One region of the Moraxella sp. CTOTU48841 genome, then DNA from elsewhere that is predicted to be linked to it. Evidence: predicted binding sites of a transcription regulator. Region 1 holds the regulator's gene; each other region holds the start of a gene.
What was found. Region 1 encodes PhoB, which activates phosphate uptake and scavenging genes when phosphate is short. Its sites were predicted from a motif close to TGTCATNAANCTGTCATAA; they were not measured.
Positions count from the first base shown of each region.

Region 2: the regulator PhoB is predicted to act here: its motif matches at 3,503-3,521, upstream of pstS (phosphate ABC transporter substrate-binding protein PstS).
Region 3: the regulator PhoB is predicted to act here: its motif matches at 4,874-4,892, upstream of pstS (phosphate ABC transporter substrate-binding protein PstS).
Region 4: the regulator PhoB is predicted to act here: its motif matches at 4,636-4,654, upstream of RT034_RS00785 (NAD(+) kinase).

Region 1 covers NZ_DAMBFQ010000003.1:159,132-166,476, forward strand. Annotated here, with positions in the region: gene RT034_RS05200 (D-amino acid dehydrogenase) at 1-765, shown strand, start outside; gene phoR (phosphate regulon sensor histidine kinase PhoR) at 740-2,047, opposite strand; gene phoB (phosphate regulon transcriptional regulator PhoB) at 2,138-2,836, opposite strand; gene dtd (D-aminoacyl-tRNA deacylase) at 3,027-3,479, opposite strand; gene asd (archaetidylserine decarboxylase) at 3,631-4,464, shown strand; gene RT034_RS05225 (multidrug effflux MFS transporter) at 4,644-5,885, shown strand; gene RT034_RS05230 (DODA-type extradiol aromatic ring-opening family dioxygenase) at 5,889-6,713, opposite strand; gene rlmH (23S rRNA (pseudouridine(1915)-N(3))-methyltransferase RlmH) at 6,871-7,345, opposite strand, start outside.
Region 2 covers NZ_DAMBFQ010000002.1:27,387-34,731, reverse strand. Annotated here, with positions in the region: gene RT034_RS02865 (ABC transporter permease) at 1-502, shown strand, start outside; gene RT034_RS02860 (ABC transporter permease) at 514-1,239, shown strand; gene RT034_RS02855 (hypothetical protein) at 1,297-1,857, shown strand; gene tsaD (tRNA (adenosine(37)-N6)-threonylcarbamoyltransferase complex transferase subunit TsaD) at 1,908-2,969, shown strand; gene crcB (fluoride efflux transporter CrcB) at 2,990-3,352, shown strand; gene pstS (phosphate ABC transporter substrate-binding protein PstS) at 3,720-4,880, shown strand; gene pstC (phosphate ABC transporter permease subunit PstC) at 5,018-5,968, shown strand; gene pstA (phosphate ABC transporter permease PstA) at 5,986-6,855, shown strand; gene pstB (phosphate ABC transporter ATP-binding protein PstB) at 6,917-7,345, shown strand, end outside.
Region 3 covers NZ_DAMBFQ010000015.1:19,338-26,682, reverse strand. Annotated here, with positions in the region: gene thiC (phosphomethylpyrimidine synthase ThiC) at 1-1,922, opposite strand, end outside; TPP riboswitch at 2,032-2,134, opposite strand; gene RT034_RS10420 (TolC family protein) at 2,365-3,636, shown strand; gene pstS (phosphate ABC transporter substrate-binding protein PstS) at 3,717-4,721, opposite strand; gene phoU (phosphate signaling complex protein PhoU) at 5,069-5,839, shown strand; gene RT034_RS10405 (phosphoglycolate phosphatase) at 5,978-6,712, shown strand; gene RT034_RS10400 (DUF4385 domain-containing protein) at 6,699-7,259, shown strand; gene RT034_RS10395 (YifB family Mg chelatase-like AAA ATPase) at 7,289-7,345, opposite strand, start outside.
Region 4 covers NZ_DAMBFQ010000001.1:192,936-200,280, reverse strand. Annotated here, with positions in the region: gene guaB (IMP dehydrogenase) at 1-1,467, shown strand; gene glmM (phosphoglucosamine mutase) at 1,669-3,024, shown strand; gene pdxH (pyridoxamine 5'-phosphate oxidase) at 3,050-3,709, shown strand; gene RT034_RS00790 (Bax inhibitor-1/YccA family protein) at 3,767-4,486, opposite strand; gene RT034_RS00785 (NAD(+) kinase) at 4,688-5,620, shown strand; gene RT034_RS00780 (lytic murein transglycosylase) at 5,670-7,013, opposite strand; gene ppnP (pyrimidine/purine nucleoside phosphorylase) at 7,268-7,345, shown strand, end outside.

The DNA.
Region 1 (7,345 bases):
ACTGGTATTGGCAAAGAATTGGTTGGGGCGACTTATACGGCACTTGATGAATCAGGGGATGCCCAAAAATTCACCCATCGCTTGGCCGCACTTTGTCAACAGCAAGGGGTAACATTTTTATTTAATACTGCCATTAAACGACTTATTTATCATAATCAACACATTGACGGTGTGGAAGTAATGTCCGTTGACAGCAAAGATAATGCCGCTTTGCCAGCGCAGTCACAGATACTGTCCGCGGATGCTTATGTACTGGCGTTAGGGAGTTATAGTCCTGCCTTAGTCAAAGCATTGGGTATCAATTTACCCATCTATCCTGCCAAAGGCTATTCAGCCACGTACCCCGTGTTGCGACCCGATGAGACACCTTATGTGAGCTTGATTGATGATGAGTTTAAGCTGGTGTACTCGCGCTTAGGCGATCGCTTGCGAGTAGCAGGAACGGCTGAATTTAACGGTTTTAACCTTGAGCTAAATCCCGTTCGTTGCCAAGCGATTACGCGGCGGGTGAGAGAAGTGTTTGGGGATGCGGTAGATTTGACCCAGCCAAATTATTGGACAGGGCTGCGACCAATGACACCGTCAAATGTGCCGATTATCGGTCGCGCGGTCAATCGCCAAGGACGTATTGATAATTTATATCTCAACACCGGACATGGCACTTTGGGCTGGACGCACTCGAACGGCTCAGCAAAAGCGATGGCTGATATCATGCAAGGACGTCAGCCACAAGTAAATTTTAACTTTGTGGGCTTGCAGGATTAAGGGATTGGGTTGGAATACTGGCAGATTTTGGAAAGGTCACAGTAAAGGTCGAGCCTTTGCCAACTGTGGATGTGATATCCAAGGTGGCATGGTGCTGATACAAGACATGCTTGACAATTGCTAGCCCCAAACCGGTACCCCCTGTCTCACGGCTTCGACCCGTGTCCACGCGATAAAAACGCTCGGTTAAGCGCTGAATATGGCGCTGCTCGATACCAATGCCATTGTCGGTCACGCTAAAACATACCCCCGCGTCACACTCATGCCAGCTAATACTAATCTCACCACCTTTTGGGGTGTATTTCATGGCATTGGTAATCAGGTTACTGAGCGCACTTCGCAGATAATCTTCATAACCCAAAATATGTAACGTGCTGTCGATGTGCAAATGAATCATATGGTCGTATGACTTGTTATACATCTGCGCATCGTCAAACAATTGCATCAGCATTTTGGGAATATCAATGTCTTTGGGCTCAGCAGGTTTTTCATCGTTCTCTAGTCGAGATAATAACAGTAAGTCATTGATAATGTTATTCATGCGCTGACTTTGCTGCATCATCTGAGTAAACGCGCGAGCAATACGCGGATCTAACTCAGGCTGTTCACTCAAAGTCTCCACATACCCCATGATGACGGTAAGCGGCGTGCGCAGTTCATGCGAAACATTTGCCACAAAGTCTTTTCGCATCTGTTCTAAATGCTGAAAACGGGTGACATCATAAATCAGCAGTAATTTTTCTTGCCCAAATTTGGTAATCTTGCACTGCACATAGCGCTCGATATTAGACGGGCTATGGATACGCACACCATCGGGATAGTCTTCAATGTGGTGATAATATTGATGAAAAAGCGGGTTGCGAATAATGGTCAACACATTGCGACCTTGGTCGGGCGCTTTAAAATGAAAAAGCCGCTCGGCAGAGTTGTTCCACCATTCGATACAGTCGTTTTTGTCAATCAGAATAATCGAGTCTTGCAATGCGCTCAGCGAGTCGCGCACTTTTTGCACTAGCGAAACGGTTTGCTGATGCGCCAATTTCTCTTGGCGATTGACTTGGTAGATATTACTGGCGATAACATTAAGATTGGGCTCAAATGCAGGCGGCGGCTCATCGGGGTTTTTGTTATACCACGCTTTGAACCGTTGTATCGACCATAAAAAATATAGCTGATACAGGCAAAGCCCTATCGCCAGTCCCCAACCCCAAAACCCTAATAGCCCGCCAATCAGCAGCCCGGCAACCCCAGCTGTTACGACAGGTGAAATGCTCGCCCACATATTAATTTTTCTAGCATCCATTGAGAAAGTTTACTATAGCGAAGTTGGGATAAGTTGGCAAAAATTTCAATACGATTAATTAGGCTATTGTTAATCGATTTTATTAGAAAAACGATAGCCTGTGCCACGTACAGTTTGGATATAGTCCGCAAACCCAAATGGCTCAAGCACTTTACGCAGGCGGCGGATATGCACGTCAATGGTACGATCTTCGACATACACATTGCCACCCCAAACTTGATCGAGTAGCTGGGTACGGGTATAAGCCCGCTCGGGATGACTCATAAAAAAAGCAAGTAGCCGATACTCTGTCGGTCCGATATCCACCGCTTTGTTATTGGCACTCACGCGCTGACTGGCAGGGTCTAGCGACAAGCCGCCCACATCAATGGGTTTTTCGCCTGACAATGCGCTACTACGGCGCAATACCGCTTTGATACGGGAAACCAATTCACGGGTGGAAAACGGCTTGGTGATATAGTCATCTGCCCCAGCGTCAAGTCCTTGAACTTTGTTATCCTCTTCGCCTTTGGCAGTGAGCATGATGATAGGAATTTCAGAGAGCATTTCATCTTTTTTCAGGCGGCGGCATAAATCAATGCCTGATAGCCCATTGGGTAGCATCCAATCTAACAAGATGAGGTTGGGACGATGATCGACTACCAAATGATGGGCTTGAGAGACTTCTGAGGCTTGCAAACAATCAAATCCTGCCATCTCTAGTGTGGTCACGATCATTTCTCGAATGGCAGGCTCATCTTCCACTACCAAAATAGTTTCATTTTTCATAAATTTCTCAAGCGATAAAAATAGGCAACTGTTTGTCAAAATAATTTTATGACAACAATATTACAATGCCCATATTACAACTTCAGAATATGACAAAAAAATGACAACGATAAGCTTTTATGGCTTTTATTTGTGGTGTTGTAAAAAATTCGGTGTTTGACTCAGTTTTTGATATTTAACACAGGTCGCATCACAGTTCAAAAATAAAATTTATCGGACCATCATTGCAACTGCTGACTTGCATATCTGCGCCAAATTCGCCTGTTTGCACAGCCCCATATTGCGTCTTGGCATACGCTACTATCTGGGCAAACAAAGCTTTGGCAGTGTCGGGCGCCATCGCGGGCTTAAAATCAGGACGTCTACCCGATTGGGTATTGGCAAGGAGGGTAAACTGCGACACTAACAGTAAACCGCCATTAACCTCTTGCACATTTTTATCCATTTTGCCTAGTTCATTTTCAAATACGCGATAGGTTAGGATTTTATCAATCATTTTTTGCCCCATCGCAAGCGTATCATCATGCCCAAGGCCAAGGTAAACAAGTACGCCGTGTGCAATCTCGCCGACGATTTGTTGTGGGTGAGGCGCTTCGCCAACTTCTACTTTGGCAAATTTCACCCGTTGTAGTACTGCTTTCATGATTTTTCCTATCCGTCAGTTTGAGCGTAAGCGTCTTAACTTAACAGCTAGCTTGTCGCTTAACTCGTAGCCCAATGTTTAATATACCGTGATTCTAAGGGGGATTTTGATTATAATAAGCCAACTTTAAAATGCCAATCTCGAGTAACTTATGACCTTGTTTACGACGTTACAATCGCTTGTCCCACAACAAAAAATCAGTGAAATCGCAGGTCGCCTTGCCCAAAGCCGTCATCCGATGGTGAAAAAAACCTTTATTCGTACCTTTGCTTCGGTGTATGGCATCAAGCTAGAGGAATATGCGCGCGGTAGTTTTTCTCAGTATGACAGTTTTAATGATTTTTTTACCCGTGAGCTCAAAGATGGCGCGCGCAAGATTGATGATGACCCAGATGCGCTGATCTGTCCTGCAGATGGCATGATATCGCAATTGGGGCAAATCGATAAAGACCAAATCCTGCAAGCTAAAGGCAAATCGTATGAAGTTGGGCAATTGCTCGCGGATTATGAACTTGGCAAAGCCATGCAAGAGGGAAGTTTTGTCACCGTATATTTGGCACCGACTAATTATCACCGCGTGCATATGCCGTTTGACGGTACCTTGGTAGAGACCATCTATGTGCCAGGACAGCTATTCTCGGTCAATAACGAGACCGCTGAAAACATTACCGATTTGTTCGCCCGTAACGAGCGCTGCGTGTGTGTGTTTGATACCGAATTTGGTAAAGCTTGCGTTGTGCTAGTCGGGGCGATGATTGTGGCAGGGATTGAAACAGTGGCCACAGGAAAAATCAAACGTAGTGATCGCGTGCAGCGTCAAACCCATCACATGACATTGAAAAAAGGCGATGAACTTGGGCGGTTTTATTTGGGCTCAACGGCGATTGTGGTATTACCAAAATCAGCGGGCATGGCTTGGGGCGCAGGTCTTTATAATTCAGTGCCGGTGACAATGGGTCAACGTTTGGGTACTTTTTTGCAGTAAGCTGTCAAGGTATTCGCTAAAAAAGGTAGCATAGGCTGCCTTTTTTATGGGGTGTTTTAGCCAATCTGCACGGTTGATTGCTCACATAAACTAAACGATAACGAAAAATATTTTAGGAAAATTTGTTTATAATAGCCGACTTATGATTTTTGCCTGCTTTTTTATTTAAATTGATCACTATGAACCTACCGCAAACACCGCAACCTCAGCCATCGCACGACTTAGACTATCCAACCGTTTGGATTATGATTTTGGGGTTGATTATTGCCATCGGCCCGCTGTCGATTGATATGTATTTGCCGGCCTTACCCAATATGGCACAAGATTTTGGCGTGGCAACGGCTTTTATGTCTAATTCGGTACCTGCTTATTTTGTAGGATTGGTGGTTGGGCAGTTGTTTTATGGTCCGATTTCAGATCGGATTGGGCGTATTAAGCCCTTGTATGTGGGCATGGTACTGTATGTGATTGCTTCGGTGATGTGTGCCACCACCACCAATGAATACGTGTTGTTTGTCTCACGAACGCTACAGGCGTTGGGCGCGTGTGTGGGAACAGTGGTGTCGCGGGCAATGATTCGTGACCGCTTGCATCCCAAGCAAATGGCAAAGGCATTTTCGCTAATGGTCCTAGTGATGGGGATTGCGCCGATTTTGGCACCAAGCTTGGGGTCGTTGCTGTTAAAAGTCGCCAGTTGGCGGGTGATTTTTTGGTTTTTGGCGGGGTTTGGTATTTTAAATATCGTGCTGACCCGGCTGTTTCTGCATGAAACCTTGACCGATGCGTTTCGCAACAACCGTCCGATGAATGACGTGCTCAGCCAATACTGGGATTTGCTCAAAGATACCCAGTTTAATTATCCTGCGATTGGCGCAGGGCTGCTGATGGGTTCGATGTTTGTGTATATCAGCGCCGCACCTGAGCTAATTATGGAAGGGTATGGGGTGACGCCGCAGCATTTTAGCTGGATTTTTGGCATGAATGCGGCAGGTTTTATTGGTTTGACACAGGTCAACCAATGGCTGGTGAACCGTTATCGTCTAGTCAGCTTGCTGCGATTTGGGGCGGTGATGCAAGTAATCGCAGCAGCGTGTTTGATGCTGCTAGGCTTAGTCTTTGGCACGCAAGCTTGGCTGCCGTTGGTGCTCGCCAGCATTTTTTGTTGTATTGCAGGATTAGGACTGACTCAGCCCAATTCAGGTGCCATTGCTTTGGCATTTCAAAAACGCCGCGCGGGCATGGCGAGTGCGTTGCAAGGCTCTCTTAACTTTGTCGTCGGTATTTTTGGCGGATTAATCTTAAATATCCTGCCCTTTAATCCCGTCGCCAAGCTAGGTATTACCATGTTTATGCTCATGACTATCGGCGCATTCTTGGTATTTCAAATCGACAAAAATCTTGATGTGGCGGATGTGGAGTAAGGGTTAGTCAAACCGATACACATCCATACCCAAACTAAAATGGGCAAAACTTTCATGCACGATGCTCATCTTTGAGCCTGCGCCGGCCGCAAAAAATAACGGCAATAAATGCTCAGGGGTGGGGTGATTGTGATGGGCAAATGGATGCGACCGCCAATCTAAAGCCGTTGGCATATGTTGTTTGAGTTGATGAATCAACCAATATTTAAATTCACGTGCCTCAGCATCCACCTCACCGCTATCAAACTGTACCTGCGCCAAATTATGGGTGACACTGCCAGAGCCGATGATTAATACTTGCTCTGCCCGTAGGGGCGCCAACAAAGCCCCTAACTGAAAACACGCATAACTATCAAAATGCTGCGGTAGCGAAAGCTGCACAATCGGCACATCTGCCTGCGGATACAAATGCACCAGCGGCGACCATACCCCATGGTCAAACGGACGCAGTCGATTGACCGATGTGCTAACGCCCAAACTCTGCAACTGCTGTGCCAGCTGCTCAGCAATCAGGCTATCGCCTTTGACAGGATAATCGATTGTATACAGCGCTTTTTGAAAGCCGCTAAAATCATGCCAAGTAGCGGGCGCCGCATTGCCATTGATTTCTAGATGCTGGCTTTGCCAATGCGCAGAGATGATGATAATCAAGCGCGGTTTTGGCAGATTTTGCCCAAATTTGTTCAGCGCTTGGGTAGTACGGTTGTTTTCGATAGCAATCGTCGGCGCCCCATGTGAAATAAACAAACTGGGCAAGGTATAAAGCTGGTACGGTGTTTTGGGTAAAAATGGCTGCAGGCTGATTGGTTGTTTTTCGGTTTTTTCCATCAATTTTCTTAAAGTTGCAGTGATAAATAGAAATGATAACGAATTAATAAGGATTAACTAAAAAGGATTAATAGGTTAAATAAGGGAAAAATCCGCAAAAACAAGCCATGTCAGCGATTTCATACATAATCAAACATAACAGGTTAACTGGAAAAAATTAAAAATAATCACCGCGGTGATACGGATGATGATGAATAATGGTCATAGCGCGGTACAGCTGCTCCATCAGTAGCACACGCACGAGCGGATGCGGCAAGGTAAGATTGGACAACGACCATTTGAATGTCGCATGGGCTAATACCTCTTTTGAAATGCCATCAGCACCGCCAATTACAAACGCCATATCATCACCCAGCTGCATGGCTTCGCCAACTTTAGCCGCTAAATCTTCGGTTGATAGATTCTTACCGCGGACGTCTAGGCAAATTAGTTGTTCGCGTTTACCTGCTGAATTCTTGGCTTGGTGCGCTTGCAGAATTAGCCCGCCTTCGGTAATGGCATATTTTTCAAGTTCGGCAGGCGAAGGGTTTTTGGCGCGTTTGCAGGCGGGGATTTCAACGATTTCGGTGCTGAGCATGGGCTGAATACGTTTATGATAGTCGTCAAATCCCGTCTGTACCCAAGCTGGCATT
Region 2 (7,345 bases), on a different contig from region 1:
CGGCTCGATGTTGATGGGGCTCATTCTATCGCAATTTGGCAATACGGGATATGTGGATGTCAGTCCGTTCTGGGCGGGGGTTACGGCGCTGTCTGTGGCGTTCGGTGCGTATGCGACCGAAACTTTTCGTATGGCATTTCAAGAGATTCCAAAAGGTCAAGCTGAAGCGGCGCAAGCGATTGGCATGAAAAAATTTCAAATACTTTGGCGAGTGACGTTGCCACAAGTCTGGCGTATTGCACTGCCAGGACTGGGTAATTTGTTTTTGGTACTGCTCAAAGATACCGCGCTGGTTTCTGTGGTCGGGCTTGAAGATATCATGCGCCACGCCAAAACGGCAGCGACTTCCACGCAAAGCCCCTTTACTTTTTATATGGCAGCAGCATTGTTGTACTTGAGTCTGACCGTCATCATCACGGGTGTGATTATGTGGCTAGAATGGGTCAATAACCCAGCAGAGCGTTATGCAAAACGCCTACAAAAAATCGGCATGGCAAAATAGGGGATTCATCAATGAACTGGAATTGGCAAATTATTATTGATAGTATCCCAAAACTGCTGCAAGGCGGTATTATCACCATTGAGCTTGTGGTGTTGTCGGGTTTATTGGGGTTTATGTTGGCAGTGCCGCTAGCCTTGGCTAGGCTATCAAAAAAGCCTTGGGTACAGGCATTGCCATTTGCGTATATTTTCTTTTTTCGTGGTACGCCGCTACTGGTGCAAATCTTTTTGATTTATTATGGATTGTCACAATTTAAATGGGTGACCGAGTCCGTGCTGTGGAAATCGGGTGTGTTAGCGAGCCCATTTTGGTGCGCTATCATCGCTTTTACCCTCAATACGGCAGCTTATACCGCAGAAATCATCCGCGGTGCTATCAAGTCAATACCCAAGGGCGAGAATGAAGCTGCCGACGCCATTGGCATGTCGTATAGCCAAAAATTGCGCCGAATTATTTTTCCTCGTGCCTTTGGCATCATGCTGCCGGCTTATGGCAATGAAGTGATTTTTATGCTCAAAGGCAGTGCGCTGGCATCCACTATCACTTTGATGGATATCACCGGTGTGGCAACGACGATTATGTCAAAAACTTATACCGTTTTTGAGCTGTTCTTTGTCTCAGGTATCATGTATTTGTTATTGTCTTGGCTATTGATTGGGATGTTTCGATTGGCTGAAAAACGCATCAATCGTCATCTTTCTTATCAGCCCGTCAGTAATGGGGGCGTCACTGCCTAAGCTAGATTAAGTTAGGCTAAGATAGACAAAAAGTTTGGATATATTGGAGGCGTGTCAGTGAAACAACTAGTTATAATATCAATTTTGCTGATGGGTGGGGTGTTACTCTCGGCTTGTCAACCTGCCAGTGATAACAAGCCAGAGCAAAACGGCACAGCAAGTGCCACGGTGGCTAGCGTTCAAAGTCCGCATCACGTTGCCAGTGTAGCTGTCGCCAGTACCGTATCCCCCCAAACCGCCCAAAACGGTGTGCCCAAACAAATCAACTGGGCATTGGTGGATTCGGGCGTTAAGCCAGTCGATAAGGCTAGCTTTAAATACCCGTTTGCGCTCGATAGCGAGCCTGTCAAAGCGTATGCCGAAATGTATCATGTAGATAATGAAACCTCCCGCTACAACTTAACGGTGGGTATGGCAGTCAATGAAGTCTTATCTAAAGTGCTCGACCAGCTGGGTACTGCCTATGTGTCACATGAACTCACAGCCGGTAAAAACAGCGCGTTTGTCATCCATACCACCCAGCAAATTGCTCCGAGTCAATACACTTACGTCTTTGCCGAGCCCTTTGCCAAAGGGTTAACCATTCCTGTCAAAATTATCAATGATGGCAAAAAATAACTAAGTTGCCATCGGTATGTTGACGTTTATTTATCGTTTAAGGAAATACCATGCGTGTGCTAGGACTGGAAACATCCTGCGATGAAACGGGATTAGCCATTTTTGATAGTGACCAACGTCACCAACCCAATCAAGGTTTGGTCGGGCAAGTGCTATACAGTCAAATCGCGCTACATGCGACGTATGGCGGGGTAGTCCCTGAACTTGCAAGCCGCGATCATATCCGTAAATTAGTGCCCTTGTTGCAGCAACTGCTGGATGACTGCCAACTCAAAAAAACCGATATCGATGCAATTGCCTTTACCAAAGGTCCTGGACTGGTGGGCGCGTTGATGACAGGGGCATTATTTGGCCGCAGTTTGGCGATGGCGCTTAATATTCCTGCGATTGGCGTACATCACATGGAAGGACACTTGCTTGCGCCGCTATTAGGCGCTAATCCGCCCGATTTTCCGTTTGTCGCGTTGCTGGTGTCGGGTGGACATACCATGTTGGTGGCCGTCAAAGGCATCGGGCAATATGAAATATTAGGTGAGTCGATTGACGATGCTGCAGGCGAGTGCTTTGATAAAGCCGCTAAAATGCTAGAGTTACCTTATCCTGGTGGGCCTAATATTGCACGCTTGGCGCAAACAGGCAATCCGTTAGCCTATGAATTACCGCGCCCGATGTTGGGTAAAGGATTGGATTTTTCTTTTAGTGGTATGAAAACCGCCGTGCATAATTTGATTAAAGACCATCCAACCGATAGCCATAATCCTGAGCATGCCCAAACGCGTGCCGATATTGCGGCAAGTTTTCAATATGCGATGGTCGATACGTTGGTAAAAAAATGCGTCAAAGCCTTGCAGCAAACGGGTATGAAACGTCTGGTAATCGCAGGCGGGGTGAGTGCAAATCAACAACTACGAGAATCGTTAGCTGAGGCATTAGCCAAAATCAATGCCACCGTGCATTATGCACCGCCTGCCTTGTGTACTGACAATGGCGCCATGATTGCCTTCGCCGGTTGGCAGCGCTTGAACGCAGGTCAACAGGATGAGCTAGCGGTTAGCTGCTTGCCACGTTGGGACATGACAACGCTGCCTGCTGTCAATCCAGCTAACCCATAACCATCTACAAGGACTTGAAGATGGCATGGCTATGGATAGGATTGGGGGCGGCATTTGGGGCAATGCTGCGCTGGTGGTTAGGCAGACTCAACAGCGTACATCCTTGGTTGCCCTATGGCACACTATTTGCCAATGTACTAGGCGGGCTGTTGATGGGATTTGCCTTGATACTTACCCAAAAGATGCACCCAAACTTACGACTGTTTATCACCACCGGGTTTTTGGGAGGACTGACAACGTTTAGTACGTTTAGTGCCGAAGTGTTTACTTTGTTGAATAGCGGCAAGGTATGGCAAGGTTTAGCCTTGATTGGCGTCCATGTGCTTTTAACCTTGGTTGCGACTGCCATTGGTTTTTATTGTCTTAAATTGTTAAATTATTGATAACTTTTCAACTTGTTAACTTTTTCACCTTTTCACTTCTCATTCACCGCTAAAGGTTGTAAAGCTGCTCAAGGCTTTGCGAATCGATAAGCGAGTTAAATCTTAAATCCCCTTATCGCGTCTCACCTATAGCAGCGTGTGCCATCCGTCAGCCATTAAACTGTCATGATACTGTCACATTTCTTTGTAATCATATACACAATTTTTATACAAACCGAATTGTGGTTATTATCATTACAATTAAGTCGGTCAGCTTTGAGCTATCATAGTGAAAATAGCCAAAAAAGGTTAAATCGTACGGTTCGTGACATTTATTTTATTCAAGCATTTTCATTGTAAACTCAAAAAATGTTTTTAGGAGCTATCCATGCGTTATTCATTATTAAGTGTTGTTGTAGCATCAACGTTAGCATTAACCGCTTGTGGCAACAAGCAAGCAGACAATCAAGCAGCGGGTGCCTCAGCGACGTCAAGCACTGCGACTACAGGCGCGGCAGGTAGCGATAAAAACGCCGTATTTACTATCACAGGTGCAGGTGCCTCTTTCCCACAACCTATCTATGCTAAATGGGCAGGTGAGTTCAAAAACGCCACTGGCGGTCAAGTAAATTACCAATCAATCGGTTCATCAGGTGGTATCAAACAAATCCAAGCCAATACCGTTGACTTTGGTGCGTCGGATGCGCCTTTAAGCAAAGAAGAGTTGGATAAAAGCGGTTTAATCCAGTTCCCAACCGTTATCGGTGGGGTTGTACCAGTTGTTAACATCGATGGTGTTGCACCAGGTCAATTAAAATTAGACGGTGCCACCCTTGCCAATATCTACTTGGGTAAAATCACTAAATGGAATGACCCAGCGATTACTGCATTAAACGCAGGCGTCACACTACCAGATGCGCCAATCACGACGATTTTCCGTTCAGATGGTTCAGGTACAACCTTTAACTTTGCAAGCTACTTAGCGGCTGTATCACCAGAATGGAAAGCAGGTCCAGGTGTAGACAAATCAATTAAATGGCCAACCGCTGCGACAGGTGCAGGTGGTAAAGGTAACGAAGGCGTGGCAAGTAACGTCGCTCGTGCCAAAAACTCAATCGGTTATGTTGAGTACGCTTACGCAAAACAAAACAAAATGGCTTACACTCAGTTGAAAAATGCAGCAGGTAACTTTGTACAACCATCGGCTGAAAGCTTTGCCGCTGCGGGTAATGCAGATTGGAAAGGTACACCAGGCTTTAACATCGTATTGACTAACCAAGCAGACCCAAATGCCTGGCCAATCTCTGCGGCAACCTTCATCCTAGTCCATACTAAACCCACCAACCCAGAAAACGTCAAAAATACCCTTAAATTCTTTGACTGGGCGTATTCAAGTGGTGATGAGCTAGCAAAATCATTGGACTTTGTACCATTCTCAGCAGAAAGCAAAGCTATCTTCCGTGAAGAGTGGAAAAAAGTTGTAGGTGCTGATGGTAAACCACTGTTTACCTCAGATGCTGCCACAGCAACTGCTTCAGCTGCAAAATAGTCTAATGATGATTAACAGTTAAAAGGGTTATGAATGTCAAACTATACGTAGAGCAATAAACAAGTTAATGCTCTACGTTTTTTTTTCAAATTTCTAGAATTAGTAAACTAAAACTATTTTTTGATGGCTGGGTTCTTATGTCGGATTTACACGCAAAACTCGCAAAGCAAAAACAATTAGACTGGTTGTTTGTCAACGCGACTCGTCTTTTTGCGTTTATCGTGCTGTTGTTGTTAGGTGGTATCTTAATCTCACTATTTCTTGGCGCATTGCCAAGTATGAAGGCGTTTGGCATTAACTTTTATACCAGTAAAGACTGGGATACAGGGATGGATGTATACGGCGCACTCGCACCAATCTATGGTACGTTGGTGACTTCTATCATTGCTATTTTGATTGCGGTTCCGGTAAGTTTTGGTATTGCCATGTTTTTGACAGAGCTTTGCCCCAATTTTTTAAAACGTCCTTTAGGGATTGCCATTGAGTTGTTAGCGGGTATCCCTTCAATTATTTATGGTATGTGGGGATTTTTCGTATTTGCGCCTTGGTTTTCAGAACATATCCAGCCCTGGCTGATTGACCATTTGGGTGATGTGCCTTATGTGGGTCGTTTATTCCAAGGTGCACCGATGGGTATTGGTCTGTTCACTGCAAGTTTGATTTTGGCTGTCATGATTATCCCGTTTATTGCATCAGTCATGCGTGATGTTTTCTCAATTACCCCAAAGATGCTTAAAGAATCTGCTTATGGTTTGGGCTCAACCACTTGGGAAGTGATGCGATACGTGGTGTTGCCTTATACCAAAGCCGGGGTGATGGGCGGTATCATTTTGGGATTGGGTCGCGCATTGGGCGAAACGATGGCAGTCACCTTTGTTATTGGTAACGCTTATAACGTCAGTCCAAGTTTGTTCCAGTCAGGGGTGTCAATCACTTCGGCATTGGCAAATGAATTTGCAGAGTCTGAAGGCTTGCACCAATCATCGCTACTACATTTAGGTTTCTTACTATTTATCATTACCTTTATTGTACTGGTGATTTCAAAATTGATGCTCAGTCGTATGGATAAAAATGCGGGTACTAAATAAGGACGCTGGGGAATACTATGACTACTACCAACATGAATCGTAACAATGCCATTTACAAACGCCGCCGTCTAAGCAATGCTTTAGGACTGGTATTTGCCGGTTTGTCCATTGTATTTGGCTTGACCTTCTTAGGCTTAATTTTATTCAAATTGTTTTTATCAGGCTCGCATGCGTTATTGACCATGCCCATTTTTACTCAAGACACGCCATCGCCAAACGAAATTGGTGGTCTTCGCAATGCGATTATCGGCTCAATCATGGTGACAGGATTGGGGCTTGTAGTCGGCACACCGATTGGTGTCATGGCAGGTATTTATCTGGCTGAATTTGCCGAAAACAGCTGGCTTGGTAAAGTTACCCGTTTTATGAACGACATTTTGCTATCAGCACCATCGATTGTGATTGGTTTATTTATTTTTGCTTTGATGGTACAAGGTCGTAACTTCTCAGGTTGGGCAGGTGCAATGGCTTTAGCGCTATTGGTTATTCCTGTGGTGGTACGTACCACCGAAAATATGCTCCGTTTAATTCCCAATACATTGCGTGAAGCCGCTTATGCGTTGGGTACGCCAAAATGGAAACTGGTAACATCCGTTACTTTACGTGCTGCCAAAACTGGGGTATTAACAGGTATCTTACTGGCATTTGCGCGTATCTCGGGTGAGACTGCACCCTTACTATTTACCGCGCTCAATAACCAATTCTTTAGTACCGATATGGGTCAACCCATTGCCAACTTACCAAACGTGATTTATCAATACGCCAGCCAACCATACCCTATTTCAAACCAATTGGCTTGGGCAGGTGCGTTACTCATCACCTTAGCGGTATTAACATTGAATATTTTGGCACGTGCGCTAAGTGGTAAAGAGCAATCATCACATTGATGATCAATAGAAGATTAAAGCTATTTGCTAGTATCAAACAAATTTTATTAAGGTATTCATCATGACCGCAAAAATGCAAATTCGTAATTTAGATTTTTATTACGGTAAATTTTTAGCCCTTAAAAATATCAACATCGATATCGCTGACAAAAAAGTCACCGCGTTTATCGGGCCCTCAGGCTGTGGTAAATCAACGTTACTGCGTACCTTTAACCGCATGTATGACCTCTACCCAGGCATGAGTGCCACGGGCGAAATCAACCTAGATGGACAAAACATCTTGGATAAATCGGTGGACGTCAACTTGCTGCGTGCTCGCGTGGGTATGGTATTCCAAAAACCAACGCCATTTCCGATGTCAATCTATGACAACGTGGCATTCGGTGTGCGTCTGTACGAGAGCTTAAGCCGCGCTGAGCTAGACGAGCGCGTTGAATGGGCGCTCAAAAAATCGGCACTATGGAATGAAGTCAAAGATAAACTTAAAGCA
Region 3 (7,345 bases), on a different contig from region 1:
TGACCGACCAATTCAGTATCCACCTGCTTGATAGCGTGGCTTGCATCCGATAACTCACCTGTATCAGGGGTAATGTCTTGACCAAGCTGTGGCTTATTAAACTCAAGCCCTGCTGCATAATCCCGCACGTTTTGGGTGATTTTCATCGAGCAGAATTTTGGACCGCACATTGAGCAAAAATGCGCCGATTTGTGTGCCTCTTTTGGCAAGGTTTCATCATGGAATTCACGAGCCGTGTCTGGGTCAAGTGACAGATTAAACTGGTCGTCCCAACGAAACTCAAAACGCGCTTTTGACAAGGCGTTATCCCGCGCTTGGGCACCTGGGTGTCCTTTTGCCAAGTCTGCTGCATGTGCGGCGATTTTGTAAGTGATGATACCGTCTTTGACATCCTTTTTATTGGGTAAACCCAAATGCTCTTTTGGCGTGACATAGCATAGCATGGCCGTGCCGTACCAACCAATCATCGCCGCACCAATGGCGGAGGTGATGTGGTCGTAGCCTGGGGCGATATCAGTGGTGAGTGGACCAAGGGTGTAAAAAGGCGCTTCTTTACAGACTTCAAGCTGTAAGTCCATGTTTTCTTTGATACGGTTCATAGCAACGTGCCCTGGACCTTCAATCATCACCTGCACGTCATGTTGCCATGCCACTTGGGTCAGCTCGCCCAAGGTTTTGAGCTCACCAAACTGCGCATCATCGTTGGCGTCTTGTAGGCAACCCGGGCGCAAACCATCACCCAGACTAAACGCCACATCGTAGGCTTTCATAATCTCGCAAATTTCTTCAAAGTGGGTATAAAGAAAATTCTCTTTATGATGGGCAAGACACCACTGTGCCATAATCGAGCCGCCGCGGCTGACGATGCCTGTCAAACGATTGGCGGTCACCGGTACGTAGCGCAGCAGTACGCCCGCGTGAATGGTAAAATAATCAACACCTTGCTCGGCTTGTTCAATCAAGGTGTCTTTAAAGATGTCCCATGTCAAATCTTCGGCAACGCCATCCACTTTTTCTAGGGCTTGATAAATCGGTACGGTACCGATGGGCACGGGGGAGTTGCGGATAATCCATTCACGGGTTTCATGGATATGCTTACCGGTTGATAAGTCCATGATGGTGTCCGCGCCCCAGCTGGTAGCCCAGGTCATCTTGGCAACTTCTTCATCAATGCTAGAGCCCAGGGCTGAATTACCGATATTGGCATTGATTTTGACCAAAAAATTGCGCCCAATAATCATCGGTTCTGATTCGGGGTGATTGATGTTATTGGGAATAATCGCCCGTCCCGCAGCGACTTCGGCACGCACAAATTCTGGGGTGATGAGTTTGGGGGTATTGGCACCAAAGTTGTTACCAGCGTGCTGACGCATATCCGTCAGGTCATGCTGTTTTTGGGTTTCACGGATGGCGATGTATTCCATCTCTGGGGTGATGATGCCTTGTTTGGCGTAGTGCATTTGGGTGACGTTTTTGCCATTGATCGCCCGTCTTGGCTTGTCGATATGCCCAAAGCGCAGGTTGGCAGTGGCGATGTCATTGGCACGTTCATTGCCGTATTGGCTTGAGAGTTTAGCAAGCTGCTCGGTGTCGCCACGCGCTTCTATCCAAGCTTGACGCAGTTTTGGTAAGCCTTTAGTCAAATCAATCTCAACATTGGGGTCGGTATATACCCCTGAGGTGTCATACACATAAAACGGTGGGTTTTTTTCGCCTTCTGCCTTGCCAAAACCGCCCACCGGGGTATCGGTCAAGGTGATTTCCCGCATCGGTACTTGGATGTCGGGGCGTGAGCCTTGGATGTAGACTTTGCGAGATGCCGGCAAGGCGCGCGTCAAATCACGCGCTTCTTCTTCAAAGCGGTCATCGGTAGGGTCACGGTGGGCAGGGGTTTTGTGAGTAACGTTGGTAAGTTGGTTCATAGCGAGTCCATGTTATGTTATGAAGTTATGGTTTGCTGGACTCGGGCGAAGATAGGTGAGTGTGACTGTTTCTAGTAAAAGGCTGATTCTAGAAAAATATTGGTCTAACTAACCTAATAGACGACTTCCCTACGACGGTATTAACCGTGTCAGGTTCGACGGGTATGTCTCAGCCGCTGGTATGTCACCCAACTGCACCCCGAGTCAATATCTCCATATTAACAAAAACTCACAGGTTTACCTAATAGATTTTTAGCCATTTTGTGCCGATGATTTACTGCACTAAATTACTGATTTTTTTGACAACTATCGGTATGATAGAGGTTCCTTGGTTGTTGAAAATGTTGTAATTATTGATATGGAATGCATCTGTTTGTGGAATCGTAAAGCGCCTGGCGCCCGATGGCGGTTAAGGGCGATGGCAGTGTCATTGATAGGGTCGATGTCCCTCAGCCCAGCCGTGATGGCAAAGGATTTGTGGGAATTGTATAGTGCAGCCCAGCGCACCAATGGCAATTGGGCAGGGCAGCAATATGACTATTTGGCAACGCAAAAAAATGTGCAGCTAGCGTTTGGCGATATGCTGCCGCAAGTGGGACTACAAGGCAGTGTCAAACATAACCAGTTTTATCCCAAAGACGATAACATCCCTGACACGGGCAATACTGCAAGCCAAGTAGGTATCGGACTGCGCCAAGCCTTGTTTCGTGCTGATAAATGGGCAAACTATGAAAAAGCCGTGCTCGCCAGTCAAGCCAATGACATCCAGCTATTACAGCAGCACCAACAACTAATCGAGCAAATCAGCAAAGCCTATCTCAATGTATTGCGCGCTGAAGCGATGACAGATAGCCTTAATGCCGAGTTCACCGCACTCAAAGCACAAAATGATATGATGCAAGCGAGACTCGCCCAAGGGGTAGCGGCGCGGGTAGATACCGAAGAAAGCCGTGCAAGGCTTGAAAGCGTCAGCGCCTCTATTGCCAACAATGACGTGGCAATCGTGAATGCTAAACAGCAGTTATCACTGCTCACCGGTCAACCAATCAATCAGCTAGATGCTATCAAATTACCGCCTGATTTAAATCTCGTGGCTAGTCAAAGTATCGAAAACTGGATGCAGCAGTCACAAAATAATAATCTCGATATTCAGTTAGCACAAACCCAAGTGGCGATTGCCAACAAACAAGTCGATTATCTCAAAGCCAATGCCTATCCCCGTGTCGATTTGGTAGGCAATGTGGGATGGCAAGATTATACCCATAATAACCAAAGCGCTATTGATGGCACCAATTATAACTTTGGGGTGGAAGTGGATTTTCCGTTTTATACCGGTGGGCGGACGCGGGCAGGCGTTGAGCAAGGCACTCTGCAAGCGCAAGCGGCAAAAAGTCGCCTCGCCTATGTGTACCAAGCCGCCATGACTCAGACTAGCCAAGCGTATTTAAATTTGGTCGCACAGCGTGCCACAATTAAAGCCCAGCAAACTGCGGTGGAAGCCAATCGCCGCGTCGCCCAAGCATCAAAAACAGGCTATGATTTGGGGGTGCGCTCGATGGTAGATACGCTACTGGCAGAGCGCCAATATCACGCTGCCAAACGCGATTTGATTAATGCGTATTTTGATTATCTAAATGCCTACATTGATCTACAAAAAGCTGTGGGCAATCTGACCGATGAGACGGTCAAAGTGCTAGATAATCAGCTGATTTGATGCTTTTTTGGGCAAAATTTTAAGCTGAAAAACCCCGCCTATCGGCAGGGTTAATTTGCGTAGTAAGCTGACGCAAATGACTATTTAACTTTCGTCCATTCTTTACGAACCGCAGCTTTAGTACCGGCAGGTAGCGGAACGTAGTCGAGTGCAGTTGCTTGTGCATTGCCGTTAGTAAATGCCCAGTCAAAGAATTTAAGCGCTTCTTTGGCTTTTGCACCGCCCGTACGGGGTACGAGGATGAAAGTCGCTGCAGAGATTGGCCAAGCGTTGGCTGCTGGCATGTTAGTGATAGTCACTGCAAAACCAGGATATTGTGCCCAGTTAATGTTTGATGCTGCTGCAAACGTTGAATCGTCTGGTAGTACAAATTTACCGGCGCGGTTTTGAAGTTGGGTATAAGCTAAACGGTTTTGTTTTGCGTAAGCATACTCAACATAACCGATGGAGTTTGCAACACGTTGTACGTTGCTTGATACGCCTTCGTTACCTTTACCACCCACGCTCGCTGCAGCATTAGGCCATTTAACAGTTTTGTCCGCGCCTACTTTTGATTTCCAATCGCTTGATACTTGGCTTAGGTAGTTAGTAAATACGAAAGTGGTACCTGAACCGTCTGAGCGGTTAACGGTGGTAATCTTAGCGGCAGGTAGGGCAACACCTGGATTTAATGCTTTGATACGTGCATCGTTCCAAGTAGTGATTTTGCCCATATAGATGTCAGCAAGGACGGGGCCTGATAGTTTTAATTGACCTGGTTTGACGCCAGCGATGTTTACCACAGGTACGATACCGCCAATGACTGCGGGGAATTGGATTAAGCCGCTGGCATTTAGCTCTGCTGGGCTCATTGGCGCATCAGTGGCACCAAAATCAACCGTTTTTGCTTGGATTTGTTTGATACCGCCTGAAGAACCGATACCTTGGTAGTTTACTTGGTTACCCGTTGCTTTTTGGTAGTCGCTCGCCCATTTTGAGTAAACAGGTTGTGGGAAAGTTGCACCAGCACCTGTGATGTTAACAGCATTGGCTTGTGCGCCTACAGCAGCTAACGCCACACTGACGATTAAATGTGATAATTTCATAATGTTTCCTTGATGGACAAATGAGGTGATTGTCAGGGAAGATGGTAAATTAGCTTAGGATGTCGCCAACTAATGTGTCGCGTTTTAAATCACCCAAAGCTTGAAAAATTGTTACCATGTTAATGTAACAAAATGTCAAATCTGTTACGGTTATGTTAAAGTTTGATGACATTAAAAATTTTGTTTGGTATTGACTAGACCTACATGATGGCGTATCGGCGGACATGGGGCGTACTTTTCATCATTTTGTCGTAATTTTTAGTTATAGTTAGCTTTTCTTTAACGGCTTTTTTAATAACAATTTTGCTCAGTCCATGAGTCACAATCCATGAGTTAGGAAGGGAAACATGAATTTAATTGGTGAACATTTATCAAAAAGTTATGACCAAGATTTACAAAACTTGGTGAATTTGTTTTTAAAAATGGGTGGCATGGCAGAAGCCAATCTCACCAAAGCGATTGAATCACTGATAAAAAGTGATGTAGAGCTCGCCGAAGATGTCATTGATGGTGACAAAGAAATCAACTTTACTGAGCAGCAGCTTGATGATTCGGTGGTCAAAGTATTGGCACGTCGTCAACCTGCCGCAACCGACTTACGCCTAATCATGGCAGTGAGTAAATGCGGCGCTGACATTGAGCGTATTGGTGATGAAGCCAAAAAAATCGCCAAGATGGCGCGCCGTGCGACCCGAGAAGGTCAATCACCGATTGGGTATCATGAAGCGCATCAAATGGGTAATTTTGTGCAGATGATGCTAAAAAATGCGCTAGAAGCTTTTGCCAAGTTTGATGCAACAGGTGCTTACCGAGTAATAGAGCAAGATAGTGAAATCGATGCGATGTACAAATCTGCGTCACGCGCGATGATGACCTACATCATGGAAGATGGTCGCTATGTAGCAAAAGTCATTGATATTTTATGGGTGCTACGTTCGATAGAGCGTATTGGTGCGCATGCGCGTAATATCGCTGAGCAATTGATTTTTTGTATCACTGGTGAAGATGTGCGTTATCAAAAACTGGGTGCCAACAAAGACAGTGCATTTAACCCCGCAGCTAGCCATGAAATCGCCGATGCCTCACTAGATTATCAACCAAGCAATGGCGAAAACTAACATTTGCTAGTAACACCTGCTGTTAGAGGCAGTGGGCTATCCGTGTTAGGTTATTTTAATGGACGGTTGCATGGTATTTTTAGGTGATTCTGCTACACTGTAGCCTATCAACTTTGGTGACAAATGATAGGAAACACCATGTCTAGCGAATCACTTAACACCCCAACCCCCACATCTGCTTTGGAAAATATCACCCAAAAATCGTTACTTATTTTTGACTTGGACGGTACGTTGATTGATAGCGTGCCAGATTTGGCGGACGCCGTCAATGCGATGCTAACCACGCTTGGCAAAGCCAACTTTAGCGAAAATGTCATCCGCAACTGGGTCGGCAATGGTGGCAAAGTACTGGTGCAACGTGCCTTATCAGGCTCACAAACCATTGACCCCAATCTCACTGAAAACGATACCAATCAGGCGCTTGCTCTATTCTTTGACTACTACCATCAAAACACCTGTGTCAGAACCCAGCTCTACGCAGGGGTGAGCGAAGGGTTGCGTCAGCTTAAAGAGCAAGGCTATACCCTCGCTATTGCCACCAATAAACCCATTGATTTTGTTCCTGCGATTGTCGAAAAATTGGGTTGGCAAGCCCTTTTTGCTTATATTTTGGGTGGCGATAGCTTGCCTGCCAAAAAACCTGACCCGATGCCGCTACTGCACGTCTGTGACAAACTGGGCTTTAGCATCGCTCAAAGCTATATGATTGGTGACTCCAAAAACGATATTTTGGCAGGGCAAAATGCGGGCATGGATACCTTAGGGTTATCGTATGGCTATAACTATGGGCGGGATATTCGTGACTATCATCCAACCCAAACCTTTGATGACTTTGCCACGCTGACTGAGTTTTTGAGTCATGCACGAGTTTAACTATCATCTTAACTTTGACACGCTGAATTTTCGTGAGCATCCAGCGTTGTATCGGGTGGGGCGCGGTGAGCAGGGCGTATTACTGGTAGAGCCGTATAAATCCGAGATTTTGCCGCATTGGCGATTTGCTACGCCAGAACTTGCGCGTGAGAGCAGTGATACCATCTATGCGATGTTTTTGGACTATCTTGCCCAAGGGGATTTTATCGGTGCTGATATGGCGCGTAAATTTATCCAAATGGGTTATACGCGCTCGCGTCGTTATGCCAATCACAAAGGGGGCAAAAAATATGATGGCGCTGTCCCTGACGCTAAAAAAGGACAAAGTGGCGCGCATGGACGTGAGCAATTGCCGCAGCAATCACAGCAGCTTGAATCCGCGCAAATCAAAGCCCAATCCGCGCAAATTTTTAAGCAAAAATGGGATGAATGCCGCGCCAATGCGGACTACAAAGCGCTAAAAAAACAGTTTGAAGCCAAATACGTCAACGACACCCAATACGATAACCTGCCGCCCACGTTTTTTCGCGAGCATCCGTTTTTATAGGCTAGTTGTATGGTGAGTTAGCACGGAAATTAGGCATTCGTTAATTGACTACGATAACTTAATGCCTCGGTTAAATGCGGTATCTG
Region 4 (7,345 bases), on a different contig from region 1:
ATGTTACGAATCGTTGATGAAGCACTTACCTTTGATGATGTGCTGCTACTCCCTGCTTATTCTGAAGTCTTGCCTAAGATGGTAGATTTAAAAACCCGTTTGACGCGCGGTATTGAGCTAAATTTACCCATCGTATCTGCCGCGATGGATACCGTGACTGAATCACAAATGGCAATTACCATTGCCCAGCTTGGCGGTATGGGTATTTTGCACAAAAACATGGACATTGATTTACAAGCCATGCAAGTACGCCGGGTGAAAAAATTTGAAGCCGGTACGGTTGTTGATCCTATCAGCGTATCACCCGATACCAGTGTGGGCGAATTGCTTCGCATCACCAAAGAAAACAAAATCAGCGGTGTGCCTGTGGTAGAAGGTAATCAAGTCGTGGGTATCGTCACCCACCGTGATATCCGTTTTGAAAATAACCTAAGCCAGCCTGTTCGCAATATCATGACCCCAAAAGAAAAATTGGTTACAGTCAAAGAAGGCGAGCCTACAGAGAATATCAAACGTTTGCTACACGAACACCGTATCGAAAAAGTGATTGTTGTGGATGACAATTTTCAATTAAAAGGCTTGATTACTGTCAATGATTTCACCAAAGCTGAAAACAACCCAAATGCTTGCCGCGATAGCAAAGGTCGCTTACGGGTTGGCGCGGCAGTGGGTACGGGCGCAGACACAGAAGCCCGCGTTGAAGCGCTCATCGCTGCCGATGTGGACGTGATTGTCGTAGATACCGCACATGGTCATTCAAAAGGCGTCATCGATCGCGTGGCTTGGGTGAAAAAGAACTATCCAAACATCCAAGTGATTGGCGGTAATATCGCCACCGCTGATGCGGCACTAGCGTTGCGTGATGCGGGTGCTGATGCGGTCAAAGTGGGTATCGGTCCGGGCTCTATCTGTACCACACGTATCATCGCAGGTATCGGGGTGCCGCAAATTTCAGCGATTAGCAACGTGGCTGATGCGCTAAAAAATGACATTCCACTGATAGCCGATGGTGGTATCCGTTTTTCAGGCGATATGGCGAAAGCGTTAGCAGCGGGTGCCTCTTCTATCATGGTGGGTTCTCTACTTGCCGGTACCGAAGAAGCGCCAGGGGAAGTGGAACTATTCCAAGGTCGCTACTACAAAGCCTATCGTGGTATGGGTTCGCTAGGTGCGATGTCAGGACAAAATGGTTCATCCGATCGTTATTTCCAAGACGCCAAAGAAGGGGTAGAAAAATTGGTACCCGAAGGTATCGAAGGTCGCGTCCCTTATAAAGGTCCAATGAACGGTATTATCAACCAATTAGCCGGTGGCTTACGTTCGTCAATGGGTTATACAGGCTGTGCCAATATTGAAGAAATGCGTAGCAAACCACAGTTTGTGCGTGTGACTTCGGCCGGTATGAAAGAATCTCACGTACATGACGTGCAAATCACCAAAGAAGCCCCCAATTACCGCGTAAACTAAGTGATAGGTTGATTGCGCTAAAACTGGGTTAACTACCCAGTTTTTTTTATGGCCCAATTTATCGCCCAAAGTTTTTATAGCCTAAAGTAACAGGCTGTGCCATGACTCATAAAAACAAACAGATGTCGCAACATGCGTGAAATTTTGCTATGCTAAAATTTTATATTGTGATAACAACAACGGGCGACAAAGGAGAATTAAATGAGTTATTTTGGTACTGATGGTATTCGTGGTAAGTTTGGGGAATTTCCGATACATCCGCAGTTTTTAATCAAACTAGGCTATGCCACGGGTAAAGTGCTGCTAGCCAACCAAGCAGCCCCGAACGAAAATCATCGTCCCAATGTCGTCATTGGTAAAGATACGCGACTCTCTGGCTATGTTATTGAAGCCTGTCTGCAAGCAGGATTTAATGCCGCAGGGGTGGATGTGCATATGCTAGGTACTATTCCAACCCCTGCCATCGCGCATTTGACCCGAAGTTTTCACGCTGATGCGGGCGTAGTGATATCCGCATCCCACAATCCATTTTATGACAACGGTATCAAATTTTTCTCCAATGAAGGCAAAAAACTGTCAGATGAAATTCAACAAGCCATCAATGAAAAAATCGATGAAATCAAAGATATCAATGTCGTCATTGACACCCCAGAAGCACTAGGCAAAAGTTATCGTGTGGAGGATGCCAAAGGTCGCTATATCGAGTTTTGTAAGGGCACTTTCCCCTACAATCTAAATTTAAATGCCCTAAAAATCGTCGTCGACTGTGCCAATGGCGCAGGATACAGCGTCGCGCCCCGTGTATTACGTGAGTTAGGTGCAACCGTAATTGCCATTGGCGATAAACCCGATGGCATTAATATCAATGACAATGTCGGCTCTACGCATCCGGCAAACTTGCAACAAGCAGTGCTTGACCACGATGCCCAAGTGGGTATTGCTTTAGATGGCGATGGCGACCGTATCATCATGGTCAATGAAAAAGGCGAGTTGGTTGATGGTGACGGCATTTTATATATTTTAGCCACCCAAGCAGAGCAACAAGTCGATGGCGTGGTAGGTACCTTGATGACCAACATGGGTTTGCAATTGGCGTTTGACAAAGCCGGTATTGCTTTTGAGCGCGCCAAAGTAGGCGACCGCTATGTCATGCAAGGACTTGAGAAAAATGGCTGGGTACTGGGCGGTGAATCATCGGGTCATATTTTAACGCTAGATAAAGCCAGTACGGGCGATGCGATTGTGGCAGGTCTGCAAGTGCTTGCGGTGATGGCGCAGAGCAAACAATCATTATCAGAGCTGATGAAGGGTTATACCCAGCTACCACAAAAATTGGTCAATGTCAGATTGGCGCAAAAACAAGATCCCTATACCTTCCCAGAATTGGCAAATGCGTTTAAAGATGCCGAAGAAAAATTGACAGGACGGGGTCGTTTACTGATTCGTCAATCAGGTACAGAGCCATTGATTCGGGTGATGGTCGAAAGCGATGATGAGATTGAGTGCGATATGCTAGCCAATGAACTTGCTGAAAAAGTACGCCAAGTGATGGCGTAAAGTTGACATTTTATAAGGATAAAACATGAGTATTGATTTTACCAGTCAACGATTATCGTATGAGCAAGGCGAGCTTATCGAATCACACTTGCCAGAGCAGCCGTTTGGTTTGCTACAAACTTGGGTGCAACAAGCGATTGATGCCAAGCAAGGGGAAGCGTATGCGTTTTCACTGGCGACTTGTGGACGTGATGGGCAGCCAAGTGTGCGCACTTTACTGATGCGTGAAATTATCCAATTGGATAACACGGGCATTGGCCTCGTGTTTTATACCAATTACGACAGCGCCAAAGGCTGTGATTTGGCGACCAACCCCAATGCTGAAGCATTATTTTTTTGGCCAAGTCTAGAAAGACAAATCCGTCTTACCGGCGCTGTGCAAAAAGTTAGCCGTGAACAATCCGCTCAGTATTTTCATAGCCGTCCCCGTGATAGCCAATTAGCTGCTTGGGTCAGCGAGCCACAAAGCAGTGTGGTTGCCAGCCGCGAGGTAATGGAAGACAAATTTGCCCAATTAACTGCGCAGTATGAGGACAATCCAATCCCTTTGCCAGAATTTTGGGGAGGCTATCTGCTGACGGTAGAAAAAATCGAATTTTGGCAGGGTAGAGCCAATCGTATGCACGACCGCATTGTCTATTCGCTAGATAGCGACCAATGGGTGATGGAACGCTTATTACCTTAAACTGCAAGCCATAAAAAAACACGGTTTAGAATACCGTGTTTTTTTATTTGATAAAACTTAGTTTTGTAGGGAACGTAGTAAACGCACAAATTCAATGTACATCCACACCAGTGTTGATAAGATACCAACGCTTAGTACCCATTCATAGCTTTCATCCACCCCTGCAGCATAGGCTCGCTCAACGCTATCAAAATCTAATAACAAGCTCAGTGATGCAATCACAATCACCAGCAAGCTAAAACCAATACCCACCACGCCACCACTGAACAAATACGGCAGTGAGCTACCAAATAGGCTAAACCCGATTTGTACCAGATACACCAGCATGATAGCAATCACAGCCGACATCATCACAGAACGAAATTTTTGGGTGACTTTAATCACGCCACTGCGATAAAGCGCCAGCATCACTGCAGCGGTTACAAAAGTTGCGACCAACGCCGTCGGAGCAACTGTGGGAAACTTAATACTCGCAAACAGGGAAATCGCGCCAATCACGATGCCCTCTAAAATTGCATAAGGAATTGCCAGTGTTTTAGCTATGTGGGGTTTTGAGATAATTACCATACTCAATACAAAAGCCACCAAGATACTGGCTAAAGCCGCTACACTAACAAAACCTGAAGTGACGCCACTAGCTAGGCAATAGCCAAAAAATCCAACACCCGATAACGTCGTCAGACCTAGCAGAAAAGAGGTTTTTCGAATGACCCCTTTGACCGTCATCGGTGTCGTACTAACCGCAAGTTCAGCACGAGATATAATCGGATTTGCCATAAAAATTTGCTCCCAAGAGTTAAAAAATTTCAAAAGTTAGCTATATGTTAATCACCTTAAATTAGCAAATAGCAATGAGTTTGTATACATTAACTGCACAACGAAGGTTAGCAATTTTGTAATATAAAATACTGATTGGGCATAACGTGAGCCAGTAAGCTGTGATAAAATAGCTTAATCTTTATCAGTTAATTTTCTGCTATGACGTCCACACTTATTCCCAATCCTGCCTTTGGGCGTATCGGCATTATGGGTCGTGCCAACAAGCCAAGTGTCATTCAAAGTATCTACCAAATTTGTGACTTTTTTCATGAGCAAGGGTTGCCTTTATTAATTGACCATCAGACGGCACGGTTGCCGGCATTGAGTTTTGCACGTCTAGGCGACATTGCTACGATTGAGCGCAGTTTGCTCGGCGGTGCTTGTGATTTGGTCATTGTGGTCGGTGGTGATGGTTCGCTGTTACATGCGGCGCAAGTACTGGTCAAACACAAAGTGCCAGTGGTGGGGGTGAACCGCGGACGTCTAGGGTTTTTAACTGACATCTATCCTGATGATTTAAACGTAAAATTGACCAGTATTTTACAAGGTCATTATCAGCTTGAAGATCGATTCTTGTTAAAGATGGAAATCCGTCAAGGTGCACATGTGATTTATGAAGATATGGCGCTAAATGACATTGTGCTGCACGCAGGTAAATCAGTGCATATGCTAGATTTTCATTTAAAAATTGATGGGCTTAATGTCTATCGTCAGCACAGTGATGGTCTGATTGCCTCCACACCGACGGGCTCGACCGCTTATGCGCTATCAGGTGGCGGGCCGATTATTCATCCTAGTATGGATGCCATTTGTCTGGTGCCCATGCATCCACATACCTTATCAAGCCGCCCGATTGTGGTCAGCGGCAATAGCGAAATCAAAATCCGCATCCATAAAGATAACCGCACCCAGCCGATGGTGAGTGCGGATGGGAAACCGTCGGTGCCGCTCAACCAAAACCAGCGCTTAGTGATTCACAAGCATCCTAACAAACTCACGTTATTACACCCACCTGGGGTGGATTTTTTTGAAGCTTGCCGTACCAAACTCGGTTGGAATAGCTACGCTGAAGAATTTAGTATGGATAATTAAATAAAAAAGCCACCTGAATCATTCGGTGGCTTTTTTATGAAGAAATACCTTAATTAATCAGCCCACTTGCCGAGCGTTTTGAGATAAATCCATCTGGGATTTGGTTGTGGTCGGCTTGCCAGCGCTGAAATGCCAATTTGGTATTGGTGCCTACGACGCCATCTGACCCTTTGGTATCATAACCCATTGCCGTCAAGCGCTGTTGCAGTTGGCGGACTTCATAAGTAGCAAGTGGCTGCTCATAGCGTGGCCAAGATTGCTGTAAGCCTGGCTGCCCGATAATGGCTTTGGCAAGTAAGCTCACCCCCATGGCATAATTCGAGGAGTTATTATAGACCTTAATCGCATCAAAATTTTTGGTTAATAAAATCGCAGGACCCTCTTTACCCGCAGGGAGCCACAATTCTGCCATCGCATCCATGGGCGCATTTGGGGTGATAAATTGAATGCCTAAATTTTGCCAATCTGCCATGGTTTTTTTGGTACTGACCTGGCGATAATCAAAACCATTTGGTAATCGTACTTCATAGTACGAGCCCATACCACGCTGCCAGCCGGCATTTTTGAGATAGCTTGCGGTAGAGGCTAACGCATCAGCGGTATGCCAAGGGTTACGATGACCATCACCATTGCCATCTACTGCTTCATCTAACCAAGTTTTGGGAATAAATTGGGTATGTCCCATGCCACCTGCCCAAGAGCCGCGCAGTTGCGACCAATCAATATCACCACGCTCAAGCAGCGACAACAGCGCTAGTAGCTGGTCCTCTGCAAAACTGCGGCGACGACCATCATATGCCAAGGTCGCCAAACTATTGACCAGTGATGAGTTGCCTGTGCCTTGACCGTAAGAAGATTCCATGCCCCAAATGGCAGTCACAATAGAGGCCGGCACACCATACTGATTTTCAATGCGATCAAGTAGCGCGCTTTGACTGGCAAAATTGCGCTGACCCCCACTGACTCGACCACTCGATGCGGCACCATCGATATATTCCCAAGGCATTTTGGCAAATTCAGGCTGTCCTTTATCCAGTGACACCACTTGCTCGCTATAGTTGGCACTAGATAGCAAGCGTTCAACATCAGCACGGGGGTAGCCTTTTTGCACAGCGCGTTCAATAAAATCCGATTTCCACTGATAAAAGCTGCTGTATTGATTGGTTGGAACAGTCACAGGTGGCACGGGCGTGACTTTAGGAGGTACTGTAATGACCACAGGGGCAGTCGGCAAGGTACCTGGTAATTTTTGGGGTTGGGTTTGAATAGGTGCTGATGAACAAGCTGCCAACAATGCCGCTAAGCTGACAGGCAATGCCAGTTTTTGACTAGCAAAACGCTGCGACAAACAGAGCGATAAAGCGACGATAGACGACGAATATTTAACATACATAGAGCAATAACCTCAATTAATACAAGCCAAATGCGTACAAACATAACAACTGTGGTAAAAAAATTGAATATAGCACAAAAATAGGAAGTTTTAATTGTTAAGGAATAATTGATATAAAAATACTACAAAAATTGCGGTAAAAGTATTTGCCAAATTTTGGCAGTTTTGCCAGCGTTTTTTGGAAAATAGGATTGATAATTGGTCAAAAAAGTTTATGATAATCGATTTATACTAGCTAATTTTGAGGAATAACTATGCTAAAAGTCAATCAATATTTTGATGGGAATGTGGCATCAATCGGTTTTCAAACAGCCACCTTACCTGCGACCGTG